DNA from 2 places in the Microbacterium sp. 1154 genome. Region 1 is predicted to be linked to the other one. Evidence: predicted binding sites of a transcription regulator. Region 1 holds the regulator's gene; the other holds the start of a gene.
The links. The regulator HspR, encoded in region 1, represses chaperone genes until heat shock. The targets are predictions, from matches to a motif close to AAGTTGAGTCNNNNNGACTCAACTT.
Positions count from the first base shown of each region.

Region 2: J2X55_RS12910 (Hsp20/alpha crystallin family protein) is a predicted target of HspR. The motif match lies at 5,477-5,501, and genes of this name have one in related genera.

Region 1 covers NZ_JAVDSN010000001.1:363,800-370,866, reverse strand. Annotated here, with positions in the region: gene J2X55_RS01545 (nucleotide exchange factor GrpE) at 1-458, shown strand, start outside; gene J2X55_RS01540 (DnaJ C-terminal domain-containing protein) at 470-1,450, shown strand; gene J2X55_RS01535 (heat shock protein transcriptional repressor HspR) at 1,542-1,979, shown strand; gene J2X55_RS01530 (hypothetical protein) at 2,096-2,689, opposite strand; gene J2X55_RS01525 (4'-phosphopantetheinyl transferase superfamily protein) at 2,758-3,438, opposite strand; gene J2X55_RS01520 (MbtH family protein) at 3,446-3,676, opposite strand; gene J2X55_RS01515 (ABC transporter ATP-binding protein) at 3,748-5,538, opposite strand; gene J2X55_RS01510 (ABC transporter ATP-binding protein) at 5,535-7,067, opposite strand, start outside.
Region 2 covers NZ_JAVDSN010000003.1:245,953-253,019, forward strand. Annotated here, with positions in the region: gene J2X55_RS12880 (hypothetical protein) at 97-657, opposite strand; gene J2X55_RS12885 (zinc-dependent alcohol dehydrogenase) at 669-1,817, opposite strand; gene J2X55_RS12890 (MBL fold metallo-hydrolase) at 1,843-2,619, opposite strand; gene J2X55_RS12895 (SDR family NAD(P)-dependent oxidoreductase) at 2,786-3,676, shown strand; gene J2X55_RS12900 (DUF2231 domain-containing protein) at 3,863-4,354, opposite strand; gene J2X55_RS12905 (manganese catalase family protein) at 4,426-5,307, opposite strand; gene J2X55_RS12910 (Hsp20/alpha crystallin family protein) at 5,551-6,006, shown strand; gene J2X55_RS12915 (iron-containing redox enzyme family protein) at 6,197-7,067, shown strand, end outside.

The DNA of each region.
Region 1 (7,067 bases):
CCGAGCAGACGCCCGAGGCCGCCGCAGAGGGGGCGTCCTCCAACAAGGAGGCTTCTCTGCTGATCGACCTCAAGCGCCTGCAGGCCGAGTACGCCAATTACCGTCGGCGCACCGAAGAGCAGCGCGAGCGCGAGATCGAACGCGCAAAGGGAGAGGCCGTGAAGGGCCTCCTGCCCGTCATGGACGACCTCGACCGCGCCGCCAAGCACGGCGACCTCGTCGAGGGCAGCCCCCTCGCCGCGATCGGCGACAAGGTGCGCGCCGTGGCCGAGCGCCTCGGCGTGGTGTCGTACGGAGCCGTCGGCGACGTGTTCGACCCGCAGCAGCACGAGGCGATCTTCCAGGCCCCGACCCCGGGTGCGACCGAGACGACGATCCTGGAGGTCGTCGAGGTCGGCTACCGCCTCGGTTCGGTCGAACTGCGACCGGCGAAGGTCGTCGTCGCCGTGCCGGCCTAAGAGGAGGACACATGGCGAGTCAGGACTGGTTCGACAAGGACTTCTACAAGGTCCTCGGTGTCGACAAGAGCGTCAGCGCTGCCGATCTGAAGAAGACGTACCGCAAGCTCGCGCGCCAGTACCACCCCGACTCGAACCCGGGAGACGCGAAGGCCGAAGCGAAGTTCAAAGAGATCAGCGAGGCCTACTCGGTGCTCAACGATCCCGAGCAGCGCGAGGAGTACGACCAGATCCGGGCCATGGGCTCGGGGGCGCGCTTCTCGGCTCCCGGGGCCGGCGGTGGCGGTGGCTTCGACGACGTCTTCAGCCGCTTCGGCCAGGGGCGCCAGGCGCCGTCCGGCGGCTTCGACGACTTCTTCACGATGTTCGATCAGCAGGGCGGCGGCTTCGGCTCCGGCCGGTTCGGTCAGACCACCGGAGGGTTCCGGGGCTTCGGCGGTCCGCAGAAGGGCGCCGATGTCACCGCACGGACGACGCTCGACTTCGTCACCGCGGCCAAGGGCGAGACCATCACCCTCGCGGGCGAAGACAACGTCCCGTTCAAGGTGAAGATCCCGGCGGGTGTCTCGGACGGGCAGAAGATCCGCCTGCGCGGGCGGGGGCGCAAATCCCCTGACGGCGGCGAGAGCGGCGACATCGTCGTGACCGTCGCGGTGCGTCCGCACCCGGTGTTCACGAGGGACGGACTCAACCTCCGTCTCACCGTGCCCGTCACCTTCACCGAGGCGGCGCTGGGCGCGACCATCGAGGTGCCGACGCTGGGCGGCGACCCCGTCCGTCTGCGCGTCGCGCCCGGAACACCGTCCGGCCGTGTGCTGCGCGTCAAGGGACGCGGGATCGAGACCGCCAAGGGGTCCGGCGACCTGCTCGCCGAGGTCCAGGTCGCGGTCCCCACGCACCTGGACGACGCCGCCCGCGAAGCCCTCGAGCGGTTCCACGAGCTCGAGCCCAAAGAGAACCCCCGCGCCGACCTGATGTCGAAGGCGCGATAACCCCGCGCGCGTCGCCGAGGTTCTCGGCATCCGATACGACAGGATGCCGAGAACCCGGCACCGCACCCGGCACGACGAAAGAGGTGAAGACGTGTCCGAGAGAGAGATCGACGAAGACGCCCCGATCTTCGCCATCGCCGCGGCCGCCGAGCTGTCGAACATGCACCCGCAGACCCTGCGGCAGTACGACCGGCTCGGTCTTGTCGTGCCCGCGCGTACCCAGGGCGGTTCGCGTCGCTACTCCAGCCGCCACGTGCAGCAACTGCGTGAGGTCTCGCGCCTCTCGGGCGAGGGCATGAGCCTGCCGGCGATCGCCCGCCTGCTCGCTCTCGAGGAACGCGTGCACGAGCTCGCGCGCCGCGTGAACGACCTCGAACGTCAGCTGACGATCGAGCGGCAGTCTCGCCCCGGAGCCCGCGTCTTCGCGGCCGGGGCGACGGGGTCGGTCGTGACGCTGCGCCACGGAGCCCGCGTGCGCCGCGCCACCGACATCGTGCTGTGGCGCCCGCGCGGCCCGCACGACGACTGAGACGTCGTCGTTTCTTTGAGGCTGTAAAGAGCCCGTTCCGCGCCGACCTGCGCGGCGATTTCCGCGCGCGTCCGTGTCGCGGATGCAACGCCTCTTCCCGGTGACGGCGCCGTGCCTCAGGCCGGGTCGAGTCGCAGCACCGTCGGGGATTCGCCGAGCTTGAGGTCGTCGACCACGCGGATCGTGCGCGCCACCTCGTCGACCGACGAGATGATCGTGCCGAAGCGCTCGCGGTCCGCGCACACGGCCGTCACCGTGACGAAGTGCGAACCCGTGTCCCACGTGTAGGTGGCGAAGGGCGGGGTCTTCGGATCGCTCGGGAGCGGCATCGCGAGCTTCTCGCCCACTCCGAGGTGCGGGTTCCGGAACGACTCCGTGTCGTCGTACTCCATCGGCATCATGGCGCGCGCCGTGCGCAGCTGGGGCGTGGCCTCTTGCAGCTGGGCCATGACGACGAGCAGCTCGGGGTCGCTCTTCCACACCCAGACCAGCACGCGGCCCGCGGCTCGGCGCATGAGCAGGGGCGCCGCCTGGCTGAGGATCCACGCGAACGCGCCGCCGCCCGGCCTCGGCGCGGCACCGGCGGCCCGATTGGCCTGGCTCAACAGCATGCCGATCGCGGCCTTCCGGTGGCGGCGGCCACGGAATCCCAGGGAACCCGTCACGGGAACCCAGCGGTCGGCGGGAGCGTCGGCCTGGAGTCGGGACATGCGATCAGCCTACGATCCGGCCCCGGGGAGTGGGATGTCGATTCCCGGCGTTCGCGAGGAGAGAACGCTCAGGCGGTGTCGGCCAGCACGCACGCGGTGAGGATCAGGCCGGAGCCGGTGGTCCACGTTCCCGCGTACCGGACGAACGTCCCGGCGCTCGGCGCCAGCACCACGGCGTCGAAACGGCGTCCGTCACGGTCGATGGTCACCGACACCTCGTCGAAGTCGAGCCACCGCTGCGTCAGCGGGTACCAGGCCTTGTACACCGACTCCTTCGCGCTGAAGAGCAGACGATCCGCGTGGAACGACGGATCGGCGGATGCCGCGTCGGCGAGGCGCGTGAGCTCCTCCGGTCGCGCGATGAGGCCCAGCACGTCGCGGGGGAGCGGCTCGTCGGGCTCGGCGTCGATCCCGATCGTCGGGAGCTGCGCGCGGTCGGCGACCGCGGCCGCGCGGTAGCCGGGGCAGTGCGTCATGCTGCCGGTGATGCCCGCGGGCCAGATCGGTGCCCCGGCCGGCCCGGGAATCAGCGGGACGGGCGCGTGACCGAGGCGCGCGAGCGCGCGGCGTGCGCAGCGGCGGACGGCGCGGAACTCGTCGCGGCGTTTCGGCACGGCATCCCGGATGACGGCTTCCTCCTCGGGGAAGGGCGTGTCGTCATCGGCCGCGGGGTCCGGGTGGGACTGCCCGCCCGGACCGTCGAACTCCTCGACGGCATGCGCGGCGGCCGGCAGGATGCTTTCGATCATCGACCGCTCAACGCGTCGTCGTGTCCTGCGCCTCGCGGAGGCTGAGGGGCCGCAGGTCGGTCCAGTTCGTCTCGACGAATGTCAGGCACTCGCCGCGTTCGGCACCGTCGGGGCCCCCGAAGGCCAGGCTCCAGCCGTCCGGCACGGGCGCGAACACCGGCCAGAGCGAATGCTGCTCCTCGGCGTTGACCAGCACGAGGAAGCGGCCGGACTCGTCGTCGAACGGGTTCTGCGACATAGGTGTCTCCTGTCTCTTCGGGTGGGGATTTTCAGATCGGAGGGGCGCCCCGACACGAGGCTGCGACGCCGTCAGTCCGAAGACGGTCTCGATGGGTCGCTCGGGGGCGCGGGGTGTCCTCGCCAAGCATCCCACTGCCGCGCGTACGCCCCCTTCTGGGCGAGCAGGGCCTCGTGCGAGCCGAACTCCACGATGCGCCCCGCCGCCATGACGGCGATCGCGTCGGCGGATGCCGCCTGTGTGAGGCGGTGCGCGACGATCAGCGTCGTGCGTCCCTCGGTCGCTGCGAGGGCGGCGCGTTCGAGCGCGGACGCACCGGCGCTGCCGGCTTCGGCGGTCGCCTCGTCGAGGATCGCGACGTCGGGGTCTCTCAGCACGAGACGGGCGAGGGCGATCTGCTGCTGCTGCGCGGCGGTGAGCCGGTGGTGGTGCGCGCCGACCTCGGTGTGCACGCCCGCGGGCAGGGCCCGCACCCACGCGTCGGCCCCGACGGTCTCGAGGGCGCGCCAGACGGCATCCTCGTCCGCATTCTCGTCGGCGAGACGGAGATCGTCGATCAGGGGGCCCGCCACGACGTGGACGTCTTGGCTGAGCACGGCGACGCGGGAGCGCAGCGCGTCGGTGCCGATCTCGGACAACGCCGCACCGCCGAGCCGGACATTGCCGGAATCGGGGGCGAGGGCACCCGCCGCGACGAGGGCCGCCGTGGTCTTGCCGGCCCCCGAGGCGCCCACGAGCGCGAGCCGCCTTCCGGCGGGAACGGTGAACGAGACGCCGTGCAGCACGTCGTCGCCCGGTCCGTAGGCGAAACGGACGTCGTCGACCCGCAGCACGCGGTCGGCCGGGGTCGCCCGCGCGGCAGCACGGGCGGACGGCATGCGGACGACCCCGACGAGGCGGTTCATCGCCGCGCCGGCGGACTGCATGTCGTCGAAGAGGAACAGCACGGTTCCGAGGGGGGTGAACAGGCGGTGGAAGAGCAGGATCGCCGTCGTCACGCCGCCGATCGTGACGTCACCCTGGGTGTAGCGCACGAACCCCACGACGAACAGCACGGCCATGCCGCAGAATTCCGCGAGGTTCACGCGCCCGACGAACCCCAGCAGCAGGCGGAAGACCGAGACCGACAGAGACCGCATTCGGTCGGATGCCGTGCGGATCTCGTCGAGGCGCGCCTGCTCCATCCGGTACGCGTGCACCGTCTCACGGCCGAACAGACTCGATGCGAGGGCCTCGGTGCGCTCGCCGGCGGCGACGCGCTCCTCCGCGTACACGTGGGCACTGCGGGGCAGGTACCACAGCAGGGCGACGCCGTAGAGGGGAAGCGTCAGCAGCCCGCCGACCCCGAGCACCGGATCGACGCCGAACAGCGAGCCCAGAGACACGGCCACGAGCAGGACCGCCGACAGCACGGCCGGAACGACCTCGCCGCCGGCGCGCGTGATGCGGGCGATATCGTCGCCGACGCGCGAGAGCACGTCGCCGCGCCCACCGCGCTCGGCCACGCCCGACGGCAGGTCGAGCACGCCCGCGACGACGTCTTCGCGCAACACGGCGACGGCGGTCTCGCCGAGTCGCACGATGACGTACGTGCTGAGTCCCGAGAGTGCGCCCGCGACGAGGGCGGCCGCCACCAGCACGACGACGAGCACGACGATGTCGGATGCCGCGCGACCGGCGACCGTGGCATCGACGAGCCAGCCCATGGCGTACACCGGCACGAGCGCGGCTGCGGCAGCGAGCACGCCCGTTCCGAGGGCGGCGACCAGGAGGAGGGGATGCCGCAGCGTCGTGCGGGCGAGCCACCGCAGCGAATCGCGATAGCGCGCGATCGGCAGCGAGACCGGGGGCGGCGTCGTCATCTCGCCACCGCCTCGGCGTAGAGCGGGTCGGTCTCGAGCAGCTCGCGATGCGTGCCCTCGGCGATCACGCGGCCGTGCCGGAGCACCGCGACGCGGTCGGCCATCGCGAGCAGCGCGGGCGAGCCGGTGACGACGACCGTGGACGTGCCTGTTCGGCTGCGGAGCGCGCGGACGCCCGCGGCGATCCGCTGCTCGGTCACCGAGTCGACGGCCGTCGTGGGCTCGTGCAGCACGAGCACGCGGGCATCGGCGTACAGGGCGCGCGCGAGCGCGAGGCGTTGGCGTTGGCCGCCGGAGAGGTTGTGGCCCCGGTCGATGAGGGGGTGCTCGAGACCCGCTTCGAAGAGGTCGACGACCTGGTCGGCACCGGACGCGCGCAGGGCGCGCGTCAGACGGGCGGGGTCGACGGGCTCGTCGCCCGCGATGACGTTGTCGCGGATGGTGCCGCTGAACAGGTGCGCCTCGTGCGGCTCGGCGATCAGCGACCCCTCACCCCCGCCGTGTACCTCGACGCTGCCGCCATACGACTCGGGGGCGATCCGCCCCGCGAGCAGGGAGGCCACGGCGTCGCCGTCGGCGGCGTCGTGCGCGAAGACCGCCGTGATCTCGGCCGACCGCACCTCGAGGTCGACACCGTCGAGCGAACGGTGGTGCACGTCCCGCAGCCGCACCCCCGGTGCCTCGGCGGAGGCGGATGACGAGGTCGCCGCGGGCAACAGCGGCTCCGCGGCGAGCACGGCGGCCACCCGTTCGGCGGATCCCCGGGCCTTGGCGGCGGTGGCCGGCAGGCCCGACAATGTGGTGAGGGGTTCGATGAGGAACTGCGCGAGCCCCACCACCGTGACCAGTTCGCCCGTCGTGATGCGCCCAGTGAGGGCGTACCAGCCGGCGACCGAGGCGATCACCGCGGCGGCGACGCCGCTCAGCGCCGCCGTGACACCGCGCTGCAGCGCGATCCACCGGTTCGTCGACATCGCGGCCGACAGGGCGACGCGGCTCGCGCCTCTGTACCGCCGGGCCGCGGCATCCTGCGCCCCGATGCCGGCGAGCGATCGCGCACCCGAGATGAGGTCGCCGGCGAGCGCCGTCGCCTCGGCCACGCGCGACTGCTGCTGCACGGCCCTCGCCGTGATCTTCGGGGCGGCGGCGTGGGCCAGCGCGAAGAAGACCGGCATGGCGACGAGGGCGACCGCGCCCAGGGTGACATCGACGACGAGCAGCGCGATCGCGGTCGCGACCACGGCGACAGCCGCCGCGATCATGCGGGGGAGCAGGTCGAGGAACCACGCGGTCTGGTCGGCGTCGCTGCCCGACACGGTGACGAGCTCGCCGGGGGTGAGGTCGCTCCTCATTCCGCGCGGCGACAGCGCCTTCTCGGACACCTCGAGACGCAGCGCGTGCGCTTCTTTCTGCAGCGCGATGTTGAGCGCGCGCATGCCCGACCGGTACGAGACGGTGAGCACGAGGAACACCCCAGCGAGGGCGGCGACGGCCGCGACCATCCCGGGCACGCGTCCCGGAGCGATGCC
Region 2 (7,067 bases), on a different contig from region 1:
CCGTCCTGCGGAGGTTTCCGTCGACACGCCGGCTCCTCCGCGGTGGCACCGGTGTGTCGCGAGCGACTCCGCAGGACGGGCGGATCGACACGGGTTTCAGCGGCGGTGCCGCAGGCGCCGCGCGACGACGAACACCCCCACCGCACCCAGGATCCAGGGACCGGCGACCAGCAGCGGATCGATCCACTGGTGGCGGGCGTCGACACGACCGCGGCGCCCGGCGAGAGGGGCCCACCGCCGCTCGGCGAGGATCCCGCTCTCGGTGATCGGATCGTCGGGATGCCGGGACCCCAGCGACCGGAGGTGCGCTCCCGCGGCCTCCACCCGGTCGGCGCCGAGGAGCAGGAGCCAGTGGGCGGCGCGCGCCTCGCTGAAACGGGCGTAGGCGTAACGACGGATCGCACCCGATACGCCGTGGAGCGGCTGCGCGGTACCGAACACCGGGGTCAGCCGTCCGTGTTCGATGGAGCGTTCCCGCCCGCCCTCGGGCTCGGGCTGCTCGTCGGGGAACGTCCAGTGCGCGTTGAGGTCCTGCGCCTGCTCCTTCGGGAACGAGGGACGGTCGGCGGGATCGAGGTCGGCGCCCCACCCGGGAATGCGGGCGCGCAGCTCGTCGGCGGATGGCGGCGGTGTGGGCTTGTCTGCGATATAGGCCATGATGGCTCCTCTCAGGCGGCGGGCGGCAGGATGACGGCCTTGATGCAGCCGTCGATCTTGGCGGAGACCATGTGATAGCCCTCGGCGATGTGCTCGAGGGGGATGCGGTGCGTGATCATCTCGCGCGGCGAGATGCGCCCCGCCTGGATGTGCTCGAGCAGGCGCGGCCACTGGCGGGCGACGGGCGCCTGGTTCGTGTGGATGGTCAGGCCCTTGTTCATCGCGTCGCCGAACTTGACGGCGCTGAACAGGGGACCGTAGGCGCCCATGACCGAGACGGTGCCGCCTTTGCGGACGGAGTCGATCGCCCAGTTGAGGGCGACGGGCGAGCCGGCCTGCAGTTTGAGCTTCGCGCCGGTGAGGTGCTGCAGGAAGTGCCCGTCGGCCTCCGCCCCGACCGCGTCGATGACGACGTCGGCACCGAGCCAGTCGGTCTGCTTCTTCAGCTCCACGACGATGTCGCGGTACTCGCGGTAGTCGAGGGTCTCGGCGAAGGCGAAGGTGCGCGCCTTCTCGAGACGCTCGGCGAGCTGGTCGACCACGATCACGCGCCCCGCGCCCATGAGCCACGACGAGCGCGCCGCGGCCAGGCCCACGGGTCCCGCTCCGAAGACGACGACCGTGTCGCCCTCGACGATGTCGCCGAGCTGCGCGCCGAAGTATCCGGTCGAGAACGCGTCGGTGAGCAGGAGGGCGTCCTCGTCGTGCAGCCACTCGGGGATCACGCGCGGCCCGACGTCGGCGAACGGCACACGCACGAGCTCGGCCTGGCCGCCGTCGTACCCGCCCGCGGTGTGCGAGTACCCGTAGATGCCGCCGACGGCCGTGGCATTGGCGTTGACGTTGTGGCAGTTGCTGAACAGTCCCCGCGCGCAGAAGAAGCACGTGCCGCAGAAGATGTTGAACGGCACCATCACCCGGTCGCCGACGGACAGGTTCTCGACGGAGGCGCCGACCTCGACGACGCGTCCGATGAACTCGTGCCCGAAGGTGTGGCCGACGCGGGTGTCGGGGATCATGCCGTGGTACAGGTGCAGATCGGAGCCGCAGATGGCCGCGCGCTCGACGCGGACGATGGCGTCGTTGGGGTGCTCGATGCGCGGATCCGGTTTGTTCTCGACGCGCACCTTGTACGGTCCGCGGTAGGTCATGGCTCTCACGTGCGTCTCCTTCTCGTGTCGGATCTCAGTGCGCGCCGGTCGCGAGGGCTTCGGCGACGAGGGGCGCGATGCCGCCTCTCCAGACGTCCCCGTGCCCCGGGAGGATGGTGCGCGCCCCGGTCGCGGTGAGTCGGTCGAGGACGGACAGGGCCGCCGCGCTGTCGGCGGTGGCGGCCCGGGCGACGATCTGGGCGCCGGGGCGACCGGTGTACGGATCGAAGGTGACGATCGCGTCGCCCGTGAACAGCAGGTCGCGCTCGGGCAGGTGGAAGGCGACGTGCCCCCGGGTGTGGCCCGGCGTGGCGATCGGGATCAGGCCGCCGGTCAGACGGGTGCCGGGGCGGATGTCGCCGTGCGCCTGCACCCCGCGCACGCTGAACGCCCCGGCGAGCGCCATGCGGGCGAGGATCGGGATGCCACCGGGGTGCGCCAGCGGATAGAGGGCGCGCGAGGACTCCCGGGCGTAGCGATAGGGATGCCGGACGAGCGGCACATCCTCCTCGTGCACGTGGACGGGCACATGGTGCTCGTCGCGGAGACGCTCCAGGGTGCCGACGTGGTCGAAATGGCCATGGGTGAGGAAGACCGAGACGAGGTCGGCGGGATGGAGCCCGCGACGGTCGAGAGCCTGGACGAGAAGGGGCCAGGAGCGGGGAAGCCCCGCGTCGATCAGGACGACACCGTCGTCGGTGTCGACGAGGTAGCTGTTCGTCAGCGCGCACGTGATCATCGAGACGCCGTCGGCGACCTCGCGGATGCCGTCGGGTGTGCGTCCGAGCCCGCTCGTGTGTGCACCTGACATGTCGGCCACCCTGGGCGCGGCCCCGCGCGATGGCGAACGGGGTTGCGCGGTCGCGGAGGGGCTGTTAGCGCGCGACCCACGTCAACCCCCTCAGGTGCGGCCTCTCCCGCGTCTACCGTCGGCGGGCGGGATGAGCCGAACCCAGAGGCCCTGCGGAAGGGGCAGCATGCGCGAGGTCGTCGTCGTCACCGGGGGTTCTCGAGGCATCGGACGCGCGGCCGCGCTGCGGTTCGCTCGCGCGGGTACCTCTCTCGTCCTCGTCGGGCGCGACGCCGTCGCTCTCGGCTCAGCCGCAGAGGAGTGCCGCCGACGCGGCGCCGAGGTGCTCACGCTCCCGATCGACCTGTCCTCCCCCGACGGGCCGCGGGTCGCGGCCGAGGCCACGATCGCCGAATACGGGCGGATCGACGTCTGGATCGCGTCCGCCTCGGTGTTCTCGTACGGCTCCGTCGAGGACACCCCCGACGAGGTGCGCGACCGCGTGATCGAGACGAACCTCACCGGGCACATGCGCGCGGCCCGCGCCGTCGTGCCGCACTTCCGCGCGGCGGGTCGGGGCACGATCGTGTTCGTCGGGTCGTTGTATTCGCAGGTGGCCGGCCCCTATGTCTCCTCCTACGTGGCCGCCAAGCACGGTCTGCTCGGATTCACGCGGTCGCTGAGGCAGGAGATGCTCGCGCACCGCGGCATCCGGGTCAAGATCGTCCTTCCCGCGAGCATCGATACGCCCATCTATCAGCGGGCGGCGAACTACACGGGACGCACCGCCTTCCCCCTGCCGCCGGTGGTCTCGGCCGACCGCGTCGCGCGGGCCATCGTGCGGGTGGCGCGGGGCCCTCGGCACGAGGTGGGTGTGGGGGCCGCGCAGTTCGTCACGCGGCCGCTGCAGTTCCTCGCGCCGCGCGTGTACGACCGCTTCATCCGCTTCCTGCAGCACGCTCTGGGTCTGCGCCGCCGGCCCGCCGCGCCCACGGCCGGCGCGGTGCTCGCCGCGCAGCACGACGCCGGTGCGGTGAGCGGCGGGTGGCCGCGGTTCCCCCTCCGCGGGCATCGCTGATCCGTCGCGCTCGCGACGCACGCATCGGGGCCGTGCGGCGGAGTTCCGCGCCGACACGCCGAGCCGCCGCAGCCGCGCGCCGCGTGTCACTCGCGATCTCCGCACGACGGTCCCCCGCGGGTCGCCCGAACGACGGGGCCCGGATGCCGTGGCATCCGGGCCCCGAAAGACGTCGGGCCGCACTCCTCAGGCGGATTCGAACCCCTCGCGCTGGGTGTTCTCGTCCGCGACACGGACGCCCCAGCGGTAGGCGAGCTTGCCGCCCAGCCACCCCGAGACGCTCAGCCCGAGGGACGCCACGGCGCTGAGGCCGAACGCCACGATCGGCACCCGGCCGAGGTCGAGCATCCGGATCGACAGGCCGACGCTGAACAGCACCATCGCGGTGACGTTGAGCGCGAGGTGCGCCAGCGCCGTGCGGCGGGCGGGAGTGCCCTTCGGAATGCGCGACAGGTCGAGAAGGCCGAGCACCGAGGCGCCGACCGCTCCCCCGAGGCCGATCGCGACGAGCCAGCGCGAACCGGTCGCGAAGGCCCGCGGGTCGTCGGCCGCAAGGCCGAGCAGATCGAACACCAGGCTCGACGACCACGCCCCGATGGGGATGGTCACCGCGATCGGATGGAACGGGTGCCCGTACGGACCCGCCACGATCGCGCGCGGCACCTTGGCCGCGCGCATCGCCGGGAAGCTCGCCCCGCTCCGCGGTGCCGACACCGTCGCCGGCCCCGGCATCGCGGCATCCGCCCCGCTCATTCCTTGTGCAGCGCGTCCTGCGCGCGTCCGGCGAGCTTCTCGACCGTGTTGGGGAGCTCGGTCGTGCCGTAGAACCGCACGTCGGGCTTGGTGGGCGGGGGCATCGGCACGCCCGCGGGGGGCTCGGGCAGGTACGAGAACTCGCCCTTGCCGTCGGGGGTCGGGCCCGAGGCCCAGCTGCCGTCGCCGGCCTTCTTGCCGTCGCTGAAGTTGATGTACTGGTACGACACGTCGCGGTCCTCCTTGTCGAGGGGGAAGTTGCTCGGCACGGGCAGCTTCTCGTAGCCCTCGGCCTGAAGTTCGGCGGCGGCCGCGGCCCACTGGTTCTGGTGCATCGTGTCGCGGGCCAGCAGGAAGGCCAGAAGGTCCTTCACGCCGTGGTCGTCGGTCTGGTGGTAGAGGCGCGCGACCTGCACGCGGCCCTGCATCTCGGCGTTGGCATTGGCGGTGAAGTCGGCGAGCAGATTGCCGCTCGCGGTGATGAAGCTGCCCTGCCAGGGGTTGCCGTTCGAATCGACCGGGCGCGCTCCGGCACCCGCGACGATGCCGTGCTGGATGTCGGTGCCCCCGATGACGGCCGCCACGGTGGGGTCGTCCTGCACGGCTTCCTCGGTGATGCCGAGGGGCGATTTCTCGAGCAGCTGGGCGATCATGACCGCGAGCATCTCGACGTGACCCATCTCCTCCGCGCCGATGCCGAAGACCAGGTCGCGGTATTTGCCGGGCATGTGCATGTTCCAGGCCTGGAACTGGTACTGCATCGCGACGGAGATCTCGCCGTATTGTCCGCCGAGCACCTCTTGAAGCTTGCGGGCGTAGACCGCATCGGGCTTGTCGGGGGTGGCGGAGTGCTGCAGTTCTTGCCGGTGGAAGTACATGTCTCTCCTCACCGCGCCGGGGGGAAAGGTCGAGTGACCGGTGGCGCGTCGCAGCCACGAAACGCCGGATGACGGGGTTTGTGCGCGGGGGTTGTGAGCGACCCGACGGTGCGCCACAATCGCGCGCTCGGGGCTTGGCACTCTCCCCATGCGAGTGCTAATCTGATCGCAGTTGAGTCGAGTGGACTCAACTCCCCAGAACTCGGGATGCCAGATCCCGACCGATCGAAAAGGAGAACGACCATGGCCACCTACGACCCCTTTCGCGACCTCGACCGCCTCGCGTCGACGCTCCTCGACGCCCGCCGCGGCGGTGGTCCGCGACGGATGCCGATGGACCTCTACCGCGACGGCGACCACTACGTGCTGGCCGCCGACCTGCCCGGCGTAGACCCCGGCTCGGTCGACGTCGACGTCGACGGCCAGCTGCTCACGATCCGCGCCGAGCGCACCCTCGGCTCGGGCGAGGGCGTCAAGTGGATCACCCGCGAGCGCGAGACGGCCTCGTTCGTCCGCCAGCTGAACCTCGGCCAGGGCATCGACACCGACGGCATCAGCGCGTCCTACCGCAACGGTGTGCTCTCGGTCACGATTCCCGTCAGCGAGAAGGCGAAGCCGCGGCGCATCGCCGTCTCGACCGACGAGGGCGACGGCGTCATCGAGGCGCACGAGAGCACCCCGCAGCCCATCGAGCAGTAAGGGCACGTGACACGAGGGGCGGCCCGGCGCGGGTCGCCCCTCGGTGCGCGCGAAGTTGTTGTCAAGGGGCTCGGCTTTCGGCGCGCGACGCCGCACAGTGCCGAGCGTGCCCCCCACCCTGTCCTCGCCCCACCCTCCGCTCCTCGACGACGACGACGTCGCCGCCCTCCCCTTCCGCCCGCGAGGCCCCGTGAGCGCCGCGGTCCTCGCCCACCTGGTGGACGGCACCGCCACCGCCCACACCGCGCTCGCCGACCGCGCGGTCTTGGCATCCGTCGACATCGAGCGTGACGACGACCTGCAGCTCGCCCTGTTCGCCCTATACGCATCGGCGTACGGCGCCTTCCCGGCGTTCCTCGCCGATCTCGAATGGGACCCCTCGCTCATCGCCACCCGCAGGGTGATCGAGACAGCGTTCGAGCGATCGCTGCGGAACTCGGTCACGGTTCCCGAGCTGCCGTCCCCGACAGCGGATGCCGTGGCCCGCGCCCTCTTCGACCTGACCGGCGCGGACGGGGGCCCGAGCCTCTCGCGGTACCTCGCGCGCAAGGCGACCCTCGATCAGGCGCACGAGTTCCTCGTGCAGCGGACCGTCTACACCCTGCGCGAGGCCGACCCGCACTCCTGGGCGATCCCCCGCCTGACCGGGCGGCCGAAGGCGGCGCTCGTCGAGATCCAGTCCGACGAGTACGGCGGCGGTCGCCCCGACCGCGTGCACGCGACCCTGTTCGCCCGAGCCGTTCGCGGCGCGGGGCTCAGCGACGCCTACGGCGCCTATATCGACGATGTGCCCGCCGTCACCCTCGCCTCGCACAACACGATGTCGATGTTCGGCCTCAATCGGCGCCTTCTCGGCGCGATCGTGGGCCACCTCGCCGCCTTCGAGATGACCTCGTCGATCCCCAATCGCATGTACGCCGAGGGACTGCGTCGCCTGGGCTTCGGAGACGACGTGTGCGAGTACTTCGACGAGCACGTCGAAGCCGACGCCGTGCACGAGCAGATCGCGGGGCGCGACCTCGCCGGCGCCCTCGCCGAAGACCACCCCGAATTGCTCGCCG